Regions from separate parts of the Pseudoalteromonas sp. S1650 genome, predicted to be linked through region 2. Evidence: riboswitches for the same ligand, from Rfam matches in the RefSeq annotation. Region 2 holds a riboswitch; the other holds the start of a gene.
What was found. A riboswitch is a leader RNA that binds a small molecule or an ion and turns the genes downstream of it on or off. The one in region 2 is predicted to bind lysine.
Positions count from the first base shown of each region.

Region 1: linked by a shared signal. The riboswitch ahead of lysC (lysine-sensitive aspartokinase 3) and the one ahead of dapA (4-hydroxy-tetrahydrodipicolinate synthase) in region 2 are both predicted to bind lysine.

Region 1 is NZ_PNDF01000016.1:80,562-87,992, forward strand. It holds gene CWB80_RS04560 (MksB family condensin complex protein) at 1-925, opposite strand, end outside; gene nhaD (sodium:proton antiporter NhaD) at 1,074-2,324, shown strand; lysine riboswitch at 2,413-2,585, shown strand; gene lysC (lysine-sensitive aspartokinase 3) at 2,667-4,046, shown strand; gene CWB80_RS04575 (4'-phosphopantetheinyl transferase family protein) at 4,023-4,760, opposite strand; gene CWB80_RS04580 (sodium-dependent transporter) at 4,908-6,233, shown strand; gene CWB80_RS04585 (SMI1/KNR4 family protein) at 6,301-6,900, shown strand; gene CWB80_RS04590 (hypothetical protein) at 6,960-7,421, shown strand.
Region 2 is NZ_PNDF01000088.1:7,931-15,361, forward strand. It holds gene CWB80_RS20080 (succinylglutamate desuccinylase/aspartoacylase family protein) at 105-1,223, opposite strand; gene CWB80_RS20085 (PLP-dependent decarboxylase) at 1,229-2,434, opposite strand; gene CWB80_RS20090 (2,3,4,5-tetrahydropyridine-2,6-dicarboxylate N-succinyltransferase) at 2,434-3,174, opposite strand; gene dapA (4-hydroxy-tetrahydrodipicolinate synthase) at 3,189-4,073, opposite strand; lysine riboswitch at 4,211-4,407, opposite strand; gene CWB80_RS20100 (DNA-3-methyladenine glycosylase I) at 4,591-5,286, shown strand; gene CWB80_RS20105 (protein adenylyltransferase SelO) at 5,295-6,707, shown strand; gene CWB80_RS20110 (OmpA family protein) at 7,037-7,431, shown strand, end outside.

The sequences.
Region 1 (7,431 bases), on a different contig from region 2:
CCATGTAGGCCACAATATGACGTTGCTGACCTAGTGAAAAACGTTGTGCGTCTGAAACAAAGTTAGGCTGTACTGCACTTAACATGTTATCGACGCCATTTTTACGCACTAAACCAAGCACTTTAGCCGCTTGGCGAGTAATTAAGTTGTTGCGGCGTAACTCTTCACGTAACGGCATCAGCATATCGGCGCTTTTACGTAAACTTTCACGGCCAACTAAATGCATTTCTAGAATACGAGTACGTAATTGTTCAAGCATGCGCTTGTCTTGATATGATTTACCAAGGCGGTCAATTTGCTCTATTTGCGAGCTAATTTGCGCTTCGATGGTATTAAAGCAAGCGTGGAAGTCACCTCGAATATCAACCATTTCCAGCATAGGCTCGATGTATTCATCGAACGCTTCAATTACAGCCTGATAGCGTTTTTGCAGTGATTGCACCGCGTTGTCTGCTTTTGCTTGCTCAACAATATTTAAAATTGCGTTTTCATTGTGGGCAAACAATTTCATTATTTTGCGTACCCGATCATCCATAATGCGGCTAAAGCGGCGAAGCTCGTCGTAATCTTCAATTTCACCCGCTTTAGCAAGGCGATTGCCAAGGCGAGCTAAGTCATCAACGAGCACGCTAATCTCTTGAGCAAGACCTAAGTGCTCTTCTTGTAGCAAGAAAGTCGCAAAATCGGCGATCGCGCGGTTTATTTCTAACTGTGATGATTTTGCCAGTGGAATGATAATATCTTGATTCAATAAACGATTTGTTTCTTTATAAATGCGTTCGTTTGACCATGAGGGCTGCTTTTGTTTTATCGCATTTTGTACGTCTTTCAAGCTGAAATCAGCCATCTTAAAACGTTTAAATAGCAGTTCTAACACCCCCCAATGTTCAGTAAGGGTATTTAATAACTTTTTAGCTGGGATCATAAGGCTCCAGTAAATTCAGACTTTGGTGTTGGCGATTAGTAGTAAATTATGTAATTGAGAATAGTTTTATGCTTTCTATGCTGCTAGAATCCGCGCCGAAACACTCGACTTACAATTTTTACATTATTATAAAGGTTGTTCAAACACCATGGTAACCCCACTTATCCTAACCCTGATAGCGGTGGCATTTTTGCTTATCGTTATAGAGGATATTATCCATGTAAACAAGGCCAAAACGACGCTTTTTTTTGGCACTTTATGCTGGATTATCTTATTTATCTCTCCAATTCATGGGCAAAGCCCAGAAACCATACAACATCAACTGGATCACAACATATTAGAAATCGCGACTTTGTGGCTGTTTTTAATGGCTGCGATGACCTTTGTAGCGTATTTAAACTCTAAAGGTTTTATCCAGAATATTGTTCATAAAATTATGCCAAATCAAATCAGTGAACGAAAGCTGATGTTTCTGATTGGTGGTTTTGCGTTTTTATTTTCATCTATTTCAGACAACATAACGGCAACTTTAATCTCGCTTGCGGTGGTGATGTCACTTAAGTTAGATCCTAAAAAATTAATAAAATATGCGACCTTAATTGTATTTAGTGTTAACTCGGGTGGGGTGTCGTTGATCACCGGTGATGTGACAACCTTGATGATTTTCTTAGACGAAAAAGTCACCATTGCTAATCTACTATTATTAATTGCCCCTGCACTGACAAGTGTTGCACTGCTCGCGGCAATGTTGTCGGTGGGTATGTCGGGTAATGTTGTGTTTGAAAAACAAGCTGCCCGTCGTATCGAAAAAACAGATATTACCATTGCGGTTATCTTCTTCTCGACGATTATTGCCACGTTAACTTTGAGTGTGCTTTATAGTGTGCCGCCGCTGTTAACCTTTTTATTTGGTTTATCACTTATGTTTTTGGTTGCGCAATTTTTAATGCGCAAAAAAGACGTAAACAAAAAAATCATCGATTATATTCGTGAAATTGAATACGACACCTTATTGTTCTTCGTCGGGGTATTATTACTCGTTGGTGCATTAAAAGAAGTCGGTATGCTTGCTAAATTTACTCATCTTTATGAATTGATGGCACCAGAATACGCCAACTATTTAATGGGGCTATTATCAGCGGCGGTAGATAACGTACCTCTAACTGCAGCACTTTTAAAAGCTGATATTGTGATGAGCCCTCAGCAATGGTTGTCGTTTACTTACGCAACTGGGGTAGGTGGCTCAATGCTTATAATCGGCTCTGCGGCAGGTATTATTGCCATGAGTAAGGTAAAAGCACTAACCTTTATGAGCTATCTTAAAATGTCGGTTTATTTATTAATTGCTTATACCGTTGGTTATTACGGTTCGCACTTAGCGGGCAGTTTAATTTCATAAAACAACTTGACAGCTAGACGTCTAAACGTTAACTTTCAAAGCCTGCTTTTAACAGCAGGCTTTGTTATTTTAACCAGGTGTTAACTTAACATTCAGAAGAGGTGCGATACTTAGGTAATTAATGTGAGGTGACGAACGCCGATGACCATTAATGAGGGAAGTACTCGCCGAGAAAATTAACCGGACGTCACGGTTATTTTTCGGTTTATGGGGCTGAATCCTCAAAACTGTCACCAAACTAGGTGGAGAGCTTCTGGCATGGACTACTCTTTATTTTCAAAGCACCCCCTTGCCGAGTTCTTCTTGAATTACTGTGGATAGTTTTCCACAAAAGGAGACGACATGAATACCCAATTAGCCGCCAACAGAAAATCAGATTACGTTGTTGCAAAATTTGGTGGCACCAGTGTAGCTAACTTTGATGCTATGAGCCGCTGCGCTGAAATCATTTGTGCTGATAATCAAGTACGTATAGTTGCTGTGAGTGCCAGTGCGGGCGTGACAAACCATTTAGTTGCATTGTGTAAAGCTGATTTGAGTGCGGCTGAACGTGATGAGCACATTACTGGCGTTGTCGCCATTCAAGAAGCAATCTTGGCAGAGCTGTCACTGGACGCTGATTTAGCACATGGCTTTAATGAAACGCTTAAGGCTTTTCAAAAGCTAGCATCAGACGGGGCTAAGTCAGTAGCAGATCAAGATGAACTATTGAGCTTTGGCGAGCGTTTGTCATCGTATTTATTTACTCAAGTATTACGCGGTCAAGGTCTTGATGCGGTGCGTTTTGATGTACGTAAAGTGCTAAAAACAGATAGCCAATTTGCTAAAGCTACCCCAAATGTTGCAGCAACCGCTGCGGCTGCTAAAGAGCATTTAGTGCCGCTACTTGATGACCATGTTGTGGTAACTCAAGGTTTTATTGGTAGCAATGAACATAATCAAACGACCACTTTAGGCCGTGGTGGTTCAGATTACAGTGCTGCATTACTCGCTGAAGCAATTAACGCAAAAAGCGTGCATATTTGGACCGATGTTGTGGGTATTTTCAGTACTGATCCGCGTTTATGCGCTAAAGCAAGCCCAATTGCACGCTTAAGCTTTGATGAAGCGGCAGAAATGGCAACGTTTGGTGCGAAAGTACTGCACCCTGCAACCATTTTACCTGCAAGCCGTAGCCATATTAGTGTGTTTGTTGGTTCAAGCCGTGAACCACAGTTAGGTGGTACATGGATTGAAAAAGAAAAATCTCAGCAACCAGGTATTCGTGCCGTAACACAGCGTAAAAATCAAATTCTGTTAACGGTTAAAAGCCCAGAAATGCTCCTTGCGAGTGGTTTCTTAGCTCGTGTATTCACCATTTTAAGTGAGTTTAATATTTCGGTTGATTTGGTTACTACCTCAGAGATCAGTGTTGCAATCACTTTAGATAACGCACCAAATGCATCACGCCCTGAGCTTGATCAAGCTTGTTTAGATAAGCTTTCTGAGTTTTGTCATGTGTCGGTTGAGAATAACTTAACGCTGGTGGCTTTAATTGGTTCTGAAATTCAATTACGTCAGCAAGAAATGAACTTAATGCAGGTATTGAGTGATTTTAATATTCGTTTAATTTGCCACGGTGCAAGTAAACATAATCTGTGCTTCTTAGTTGAGCAAAGTGAGTCAGATGAAGTCGTGCAGGCTATTCACAGCCGACTATTAGAAAGCCAAGTCGCGGCGTAAGTCGTTAAAATTAATAAAAGAGCACTGCCAGTCAGTGCTTTTTTGTGCCACAACACTTATATCAAACCCTTCAATAGAGTTACTGCTCGCGCTGAAATTATGTTTGCTCAATTCTTCGAATACATTAGGAGCAAGTAGTTTTGCAATCGGCTGAGCACTTGCTTTTGCAAGCGCTTCTTTTAATGTCCAAATTCTAAAAAAGCACTGTGCCTGTTCATCGGGAGCGTCAAAACGGCTAATTAAGTCAACTTCATCTTGATGATAAAAATGCTTTGCGAGTTTGATAAAAGGGCGAGGTTTACTGCTTTGTTCAATATCAAAACCAAATAGCTGCTGTTCGGGGTTAAGGGCTGCGCCAATCAAGCCATTTGAATGTGATAAACAAGCCCACACAGGTTCTCTTCGTTTTGTATGTAATTTGAGCTTGCTGTCTTTGTCATCAAACTGGCTTGATATTTCACTGAGCGCTAAATCGTCATGAGGGTAAGCATGTTGATACAAATACTTTAACGTTAGGCGAGTTGCTAAGTACTCTTGCTTGGCACTAGGCACTTTGCGTTTTTCAAGTACGCTTAATTCAAACTCACTGAGTAATTTATCAAGGGGTAAACTTGCAACATCAATACATGTTGCATCCATAAGCATGATTTTCTTGGCCGTTGTTTGGCGTTGTTGCTCGATGATAAGAGTGTTCGAAAAGTAGTGACTGCTCATGGTTTAACGCTTACACGGGGCTTGAATTTAGTTTTGTTTATTTTTACAGCAAATGCACTTTTATAGGCATGAACAAACGCAAATAGTTTACGCAGTTGACTGTAATTATGGTTTAATGAGGAAAAATAATAACAGATTTGTAGATGTATGGCACAAGTTCGTGACGGCTTTCAAAGCCGATTAGGTTTCGTTTTAGCAGCTTCTGGTGCGGCGGTAGGTTTAGGTAATATTTGGGGCTTTCCAACACAAGCGGCAAACCATGGCGGCGGTGCATTTTTACTAGTTTACTTCATTGTTATCTTCTTATTAGCGCTTCCAGCTCTTTATACTGAGCTGTATTTAGGCCACCAAGCGCAAGCGAATCCAGTAAAAGCATTATCTAATGCATGGCAAGACACAGCGCCTAAAGTGGGCGCTGCAGCAGGCTATATTGGCCTCTTTGGTGCGGTTGTGATGCTTAGCTTTTATTCGATAGTTGCAGGGTGGATGCTCGCTTATGCGCTTGAGCCAGTCGCAAGCTTCTTTGGTTTTACTGAGTTAAGTAACTTTTTACACAGTGACTCTATGGCACGTAATTTTGTGTTTACGCCACTGATGCTTATTCTTACAGCGAGTATTATTTTAAAAGGCGTTAAATCAGGTATCGAGACTTGGTCACGTCGCTTAATGCCATTATTGCTAGTGTTATTAGTGGCATTAATTGCTTATATCGCGACCCTAGATGGTGCGATGGATGGTTTTGCAGCCTATTTAGTGCCAGATTTTACTCAAATTCTTGATGCAAACTTAATTATTGCGGCAATGGGACAAGCGTTCTTTTCATTGTCGTTAGGTGTTGGTTGTATGATGGTTTACGGCTCTTATTTAAAACCAGATGCCAACCTACCTAAATTAACTGGCACTGTGGCATTGCTTGATACTGGTGTAGCCTTTTTAGCGGGTTTATTGATTATTCCGGCTATTTTTGTTGCTCAACATAACGGTGTAGAGGTATTTAGCGGCGGTAAATTGGTGGGTGAAGGGCAGTTAATTTTTGCGATTTTACCTGAACTGTTTAGCACGATGGGCCAAGTGGGCTTACTCGTTGGCTTATTATTTTTTGTATTAATGTCGATTGCCTCAGTGACGTCAACTATTTCATCGACCGAAATTCCAGTGGCATTTTTAGTTGAGAATCACAGTATTGAGCGCAAAAAAGCGACCTTATTTGTAACGCTGATCGTGTTTATTGCCTCATCACTGATTATCTTAAACTTTGACTGGTTATTTGGTTTAGTCATTATGGTACTTACACAGTACCAATTACCTTTAATGGGACTGTTCTATTTCATTACTGTTGGTTGGTTATGGCAGCGTGGTAATAAATTGCATCAAGTATCGAGCGGCCCTCATTATTGGTTTGCCCAGTACATTCGCTTTGTCTGTCCGTTATTAATGACGGCGGTATTTGTGAACGTGGCGTTGTTGAAATAAAAAACTAATACTCACATTTACTCAATCAGACCATCTTAAGTAAAGTCATTTAAAATAAGGATATATTATGAACGAATGGGTTGTTTTAAGAGAAAAAATAGAATCAAAGTTTCCAGCTCTGATAGATGTTATTAATAATGAGTCGAATGTTGAGTCATTAAATAAAATTGCAGATTTGGTTGGAAATACTTTACCTCAATCTTTTGTATCAATATATGCAAATTGTAATGGTCAATTCCGCACTAAGGCTGGTTTCGTTTTTGGCCTTTCATTATTAAGTACAGAAAAAATTATTCATGAGTTAAATGTTTGGCGAGAGATTATTGACCAAGGATTAGAAGGGTTAAATGAGAGTTGTTCATCCCTAACACCTAGCGCTATAAAAATTGAATATGCGAATACTAAATGGTTACCTCTACTTGGAGATGGAGGAGGTAATTTTATAGGGGTGGACTTTGATCCAGGCCCGACAGGAACGAAAGGTCAAATTATCAATTTTGGCCGAGACGAAGATGATAAGTGTGTTTTTGCAAAGTCACTTGATGATTTCTTAGTGCTCCTCACTGAATTACTAAATAGCCCTTCGCTTGTTGAAGAGGAAGATGGCAGTTATTCATACAACCATACACACTTCATAGATGCACTCAAAGAGTTATCTCAAAAGTAATGAAACATAATTTTATTAAAATGTCATAAAATCAATAAGTTAATAAAGGATGGTTAGCTTTGCAAGTGTTTAGAAGAAAAAGGAAGAAGGTTAGCTTTAAATTGCTCAACAGCTTTTTATACAGATTGTTATTTGGTGGTATGTTTGCTTATTATTTAACTGAATTTGCAGAAAAACCATTTTTTATGCAGCTCGGCTTTATAGTTGTATGTTGCATCATTTCTATCATTGTAGACTATTGGATGATAGAGCCAAAAAATTCAGTTGAGGTGTCAATAGACGGTGAAAAGTTACTATTATTAGGTGTTAAAATAGATATTTCCGAAGTAACTGAAATTCTTTACTCACAAACTAAAAGGTTCGAACATACAGTGAGGTTTAGTTATAAAAACCTAACTTACCAAGATTTCGAGCTAGCATCTTCCGATCTAATTGAAGATTTACGATTTTACGACTTTTTGGTTGATCACCAATTACCAGTAAAAATGCTCGATAATAATGAAAGGTTAAACGAGCATTGATGAGCTTAAC
Region 2 (7,431 bases):
TTGAAATTTTAGGTAAATAGAGAGCCCCAAGCTAAGCTTGGAGCCCTGCTGTAACGGCCTAAGAGCATAAGCCGTTGACTCTCACGCAATGAGAAGGGATGAGCTTATAGCTCAAATACATTGGTAAAAAACTTATAAAGTTCGGTACCTTGATTCACGCTTGCTGAAGCAAAATGCAAAATAGCAATGGCGTCTTTATCAAAACTTAATGTTTGTAGCGGCTGCTCAGAAAGGTAGCGCTCCATTCTTAAAATATGGGCGATAGGCTCACCAGCTTTAATATGGCCGCCCAGTGGGGCAAGGTATTCAACCATGCCACCCATAGGTGCATAGTAAGCTACATAATCTTCAAGCATGCAGGCATAGCGTGTCATCGCTTTAGGATGATACGCAGCATCAACTAATACCTCTTTTTGATTGAGGTAACTTAAAATGCTATTTGCATCTTCAAGTGCCGCACTTAAATCGATTTTTTCTTGGCTACCAAGTTCAACAGTGAATGCTTCGACTTGAACAGCAAATTCACGGCCTTGTTTGGCAAGCTCTTCAGACAGTGACCACCATGGGCAGAAACTCGCTTCATCCATCGCGCCATCAAAATCACTTGGGATCAGTAACACATGCTCGATGTTGAAGTAGCTTGCGCTGTCTTTGGCGTATTCAGGGCAATATAAGTGCTTACTCGAGATAGGCCCAGTGTGAAGGTCTAAAACAATATCTGCCTGATGGGCAAGCTTTTGCAAGTTAAGGGCAATACGCTTACCCGTTGTTAGGCTGTAATCAGGGCCTGTTAATTGACTATCGATGTCAGCTACGAGTGCCTGTTTAAACGCCGCTTTAAGGGTCGCATCATCACAGTCTTTGTGCTGTTCAGCAATCTGTGACGGTAACGCTTTATTAAAGCGGTACATGCGGTTCCAGTTGGTGCCCGTAATTGGATCGAAGCGACCTAAAGTAAACTCACCTGATTTTTGATTGCAACCAATAGGGTTGGCATAAGGCACTAGGGTAATATCGCCACGCAGCTTGAGTGATTTTAGCTGCTCAAGCAATTGATAAATTACTGCATTACCTTGTACTTCAGCGCCGTGCATATTGGCTTGTATATACACGTTTGGGCCTGTGCCATCCCCTTTTAAGCGATACACTGGGATTGTCAGAGGTAGGCCGTTGGCAATCTCGCCAACCACAATATTCTCTTGGCTGATTAATTCTTTACTCATGGCGATTACCTTAAATAATAACTGGCATCTTCAGCGCTACGAATGCACTCAATATTGCCTTGTTCAAGGATGTATTCAGCCGCTAATTCGTGGCATAAAAAGTACGGCATACTTTCGGTAAAGCCATACGCGCCACATTGGCTGAATACCAACCAGTCTTGCTCATTTAAATCGCTCGCTAATTGGTGTTCACCTAAGCAATCAAGGGCGGTGCAAAGCGGGCCGTATAAAGTCATTGCCGCAGGCTCAGCCGTCGATTCGCGAAGTAAGGCCGCAGGGAAATCTTGGCTTGTCACAGCTGGGCGAAGTAAATGGTTAATACCGCCTGATAAAATCACCTGCTGTTGATTGTAATTTACTTTACGCTCAACAACTGGCGTTGCGTAATGGCCGCATTCGCCCACCGCATAGCGGCCAAGTTCCATCCAAAGCTCTTTGACACCGGCATCTGCTTTAATGCTAGCCAAAGTCTCAATAAGTGCAGACCAATCGAGTCGGTTAGCACTTTGAGTATAAGGAATGCCTAAGCCACCCCCTAAATCGAGAATATTAAGATTAATGTTTAATGAGCGTGCTAGCTGTTGCAGTGGCGCAATCATCGCGCGCCATAGCTCGGCGAGCTTGTCAGTGCTCAGCATATTGCCCCATTGGAAAATATGCAGACCATCAAAGCTAAGAGCAGGGTAATCACTTGCAGTGAGTGCTTGCCACTCATCGCAGCCCAAACCAAAAGGAGTAAGACTATCGCCGCCAAGTGGATTCTTTTCGCTGTCTGGCCAACGAAGTTGAACACGCAATAGAACTTGCAGCTGACAATTTGCTTTTGTTGCTTGTTCGTTTAACCAGCGCACTTGGTTAATGCTCTCGGCGACAAAAGTACGTACGCCGCGAGCAATAAAATGTGAAATTTGTTTAGGGCTCTTTGCAGGCCCAGTGTTGAGCACGCGCTCGCTATCGATGCCTTGGGCAAGTACTTGCTCAAGTTCACCTTTACTTGCAACATCAAAGTTAAATCCTGCGCTGTCTAAACATTGAATAATGCGAGACAACGGGTTGGCCTTAACGGCATACCAAAGTTTCACATCGGTTTGCGCAGTCAGTTGATTTAAATGTGCAGTTAATTTATCTAAATCATAGATAAAAAATGGCGTATCAAGATGCGCTGAAACTTGCTCAACCGCTTGCTTGATATGCGTGCTCAAAAAGCTCATTAACGTAAAACCTCTTCTAACAGTAATGATGCATCGCTTTGTTCATCACGGTATTTCACGATCAATGCACACGACATGCTAAGACCTTGTTCACGAGCCCATGCATTTGAAGCTGGGCGAGAGCCTGGGATCACAATCGCGTTTTCTGGGATGGCTTCACCTTTGTCTAGCTGGCGCTCATTAACGCAATCGTAAACAGGAATGGTTGCCGATAAACGTACACCCGGCGCAAGTACAGCACCTTTTTTCACAACCACACCTTCAACAATAACGCAGCCTGCACCGATGAATGCGTCATCTTCAATAACCACAGGGCTGGCACCAATTGGCTCAAGCACACCACCTAATTGTACTGCTGCACTTAGATGAACATTTTTACCCACTTGTGCGCATGAACCCACTAATGCGTGGCTGTCGACCATCGTGCCTTCGTCGATGAACGCGCCAATATTTACATATGCTGGTGGCATGATAATGGTGCCTTTAGCAACGTGTGCGCCACGACGAACACTGCTACCACCTGGTACCATACGCACGCCAGCATCGGCTGCAAAGCCTTGTGGAGCTAAGTTGTGCTTATCAACAAAACCACCCGGGAACTCAGTGTTTGTGCCATTTTTAAAGGCTTCTAAAATGCCTTGTTTAACTTCAACATTGGCGTGCCAGTTGCCGTTCTCGTCCTGTGTTGCCGCGCGAACTGCGCCTGATTCTAAGTTGTTTAATAATTCTAACCAGCTCATGATAAAACCTGTTTTTAGTTCCAAGATAAAATTGTGTTGTTTGCGTGGGTGATGCTGTCTGTTTGCTCAAGCTCTAAATGCGTAAGCGGCGGACGTAAATGCGGGGTATTTATTTTACCTTGCAGGTGCATCAGTACTTTTACGGGGATTGGATTTGCCACAGCGAATAAACTTTGAATCGCTTGCGACCAATCGGTGAATAGATTTGGGTATTGACCACTTAAACTGCGTTTAACAAACTCATGGGTTTGACTCGGCCAAGCATTCGCGGCAACCGAAACTAAACCTTTTGCTCCTGCTTGAGCAAAATACGGCATAAGAGCATCATCGCCACTAAATATGGCCAGTGTTGGCGATGCCGTTCTAAAGCCTTCAAATTTGCTAATGTCGCCACTGGCTTCTTTTAAAGCCCAAAGATTTTTGTGGTCAGCAAGGTTTTTGATCACCTGCGGTGAAATCTCAACTGCACTGCGTCCAGGTACGTTATACAGCATACATGGGTGATTACTTGCATCAAGAAGGCTTTCAAACCAATGTGTTTGGCCAACTACCCCAGGTTTTGCATACAGAGGTGAGCCCAATAGATAGCCATGAATAGGTAGTTGGTTGCAGTATTCAACCCAAGCAACTTGTTGCTTGAGGTTCATGCCGCCCACAGCAACCATGAGTGGTACACTCGGTGCTAATTGGCAAACATGCTCAACGATGGCTTGTTGCTCTTTGAGTGAAAGCGCCAGTCCTTCACCGGTACTGCCAAGTAATAAAATGCCGTTATTTGCATCTTGCTGCTCAGCGACCAGTTGTTCAAGGGCCGTGTAATCGACCTCGCCAGATTCAGAAAATGGCGTGACAAGCGCTGTCCATAATGGATAGTCGTTTAAATCAAAATTGTTGATCATCTCTCACGAACTTATAAGGTATTCGAAGAGTTTATGCGGGAACATTTGAATGGAGCCGCATGTCGTCGTTCGAACAAGGTATAATTCGAAGAGCGAATGGGCTTAAAATAATAAAGACGCGACGGCCTTATTATACTAAGACCAGAAGCTCTCCACCAAACTAATCAATAGCACTTTGCTATTGTTGGTGACAGTCGCTGGGATTCAGCCCAGTCGCCCGAAATAAGCACCTCACAAACGGTGTTACTTCTCGGCGTTAATTCCCCTCACGTATGATCAACAGAGTCTGTGCTCTTCCCATACGCTACCTGAATAACGCACCTCTTCCAGCCCTTTATGCTCGCTTTAAAGGTTAAAGCCAACATACTTAAATAGGGTATTTGCAGCGATTAAAGCATTTTAGCCGTCTAGGTGTCAAGGCGAGGAATTTGTTTTTTAGTGACCGAATTTGCAACATGGTTACGTATAACCGTGTTTTTACGTACACTTAGCGCTAACCAAATCAATTGGAAAAATGATGGAAAAATTTAACGATATTTATCAACGAGCCGTATCTCGAAAGGGCAGTGAAGAAATGCTGCAAGCACTGTTATCAAACCCGCTCGACGATGCTGATATTGCTAAAATGCATGACGATTTATGGTTAGAAGAGTTCACGCGTAAAGTCTTTCAAAGCGGTTTTTATTGGTCTGTTATCAATAATAAATGGGCTGGTTTTCGTGATGTGTTTTGGGATTTCAGTGTAGAAAAATTGTTGATGATGCCGCCAGATATGCTCGAGCAAAAAGCCAGTGATGAGCGAATTGTTCGTAATTTTAAAAAAGTACAAACGATCCCAGAAAATGCGTACATGATCCACGAAGTTGCTGAGAAGCATGGCAGCTTTAGCCAATTTATTGCAGATTGGCCTACTGACAATATTATTGGTTTGTGGGCTTATCTTAAAAAGCATGGTGCGCGTTTAGGGGGAAATACTGGCCCATACGCTTTACGAGCGCTTGGTAAAGATACTTTTTTACTTTCTCGGGATGTAGAAGCCTATTTGCGTGCCCATGAGTTGATAGATGGCGGCTTACAAACTAAAAAGTCACTGCAAGCAGCGCAAGGTTTTTTCAACGAATTACAACAGCAAAGCGGTTACAGCCTGCAGGCACTAAGCCAACTAGTGGCCTATGGTGTAGGCGATAATCGTGTGGGTGTCGCAACACGTTAAGGACAGTTATGAAACTGCAAACTCGATACACAGATATTAGTGAACTACTTGCTATCAAGGATATGCCGAGCGCCGTTGCCGAGCCGCAATTACTGCTATTTAATGACAAGCTAGCTGATAATTTCGCAATTAAACACGACAGCGAATTTTTAGCTAAATTGCTATCTGGTTCAACGATAGATAACGACGTTGCGCCGGTTGCTCTTGGTTACTCAGGTCATCAATTTGGTCATTTTTCACCGCGTCTTGGTGATGGTAGAGCGCATTTACTTGGTGCTATTGCAGATAAAGATGGCACATTGTGGGACTTGCAGCTAAAAGGCGCTGGAGCAACAGTGTTCTCGCGCGGTGGTGATGGTCGCTGTGCCATTGGTCCAGCTGTTCGAGAGTACATTATGAGTGAGGCACTTCATGCGCTTGGCATCGCAACTACGCGCTGTTTAGCTGTGGTTACAACTGGCGAAACGGTATATCGTCAGCCACCACGCCCGGGGGCAGTTGTTACTCGCCTAGCTAAAAGTCACATCCGTGTTGGTTCATTTCAATACTTAGCTACACAAGGTGATATAGAAGGGCTAGAGAAGCTCGTTGATTACGCAATTAGCTGCCACTACCCAGGCATTAGCAGTACGGGTGAGCAGCGTTATATTGAGTTTTTAACTGCTGTACTCGATAAGCAAATAGAGCTGGTTATCAGTTGGATGCGAATTGGCTTTATACACGGTGTGATGAACACAGATAATACCTTGATTAGTGGTGAAACCATTGACTATGGCCCTTGTGCGATGATGAATCAGTTTGACCTAGACACGGTATTTAGTTCGATTGACCATCAAGGGCGTTATGCATTTGGAAATCAACCGAATATTGCTAATTGGAATATTGCACGCTTGGCTGAAAGCTTAATTCCGTTACTTGCTGATCAAGAGAGTGCCGTCGAACAACTCTCACCGGTTGTAAATGGCTTTGTAGCTAAATTTAATGATGCATTTAATACTATGTGGCAGCAGAAATTAGGATTAGCTGGTCAGCACGAAGGCGATCATGCTTTAGTTTCAGAGTTGCTAGGTTTAATGAAGCAACATCAGCTCGATTATACTAATACTTTCAATGCTCTGACTGAATCTTTACTTGCGGATTTCGCAATTCCAACTAGTTTAAAAGAGTGGCATAAAAAGTGGAACGTGAGGATTTCGTCTAAAAGTTATGAAACTATGCGCGCTGTTAATCCTGCAGTCATTCCACGTAATCATACTATTGAAATGATCCTAGCGGAATACGAAGCATCGGGAGAAAGTTCATTAAAAGACGCCTTTTTAGAAGCATTTAACGATCCATATGTTTACGATGAGCGTCACTTTGAATGGCTTCAGGCCCCAAAAGATTATGATAAAAATTATCAAACTTTTTGTGGGACCTAGTCATTTAAATTAACTAGGAAAATTCCTATTTATTGAATTTAACTGTATGCTGATTGAGCGCTCTAATAGGCGGTGGTATTATAGATTTTAGGCTAATCTATTGCTTTAAAAGATGATCTCATACGGTATTCGAAGCTGGTTTGGTCATACATTTAATCGCTTATCTACGAAATTAGGCTAGGCTATTATTAGTACCTTAATAGTTATGGATTAATTAATAAGTTGAATGTCAATGCAAAGTAACTAATCGTTTTTTGTATTGTTAAAGTTTTGATTACTCAAAAAATACGAGCTCTTACGAGCTTTATTATGAAAATGGGAAGGAAACAATGAAACTGAAATCACTGACTATAGCTTTGGCACTTGCTGCAACTAGTGCTTCAACATTTGCTGCTGAGAAACAAGGTTTTTATATCGGCGCATTTGGCGATTACTATGATAATTCATGGGAAAATGTTCGCGATTACGCACCAGGCGGCCTTGATGTTGATGATTCAACAGGCTGGGGTTTAGAGCTGGGTTATCGCTTTAGCGATTACTGGAGTGCTCGCTTAGAATATGCTGATATGGATTTTGACTGGACCGCTGAACTAAACGATGGCACATCGATGAGCGGTTCTGAAAGTGGTAAGCGCTACGGTATTGATGGTTTATATCACTTCGGTGGTGGCCCATTTTACGGTATTTTTGGTTTGAAAAACCTTGATGCTGTTGATGAGGATTT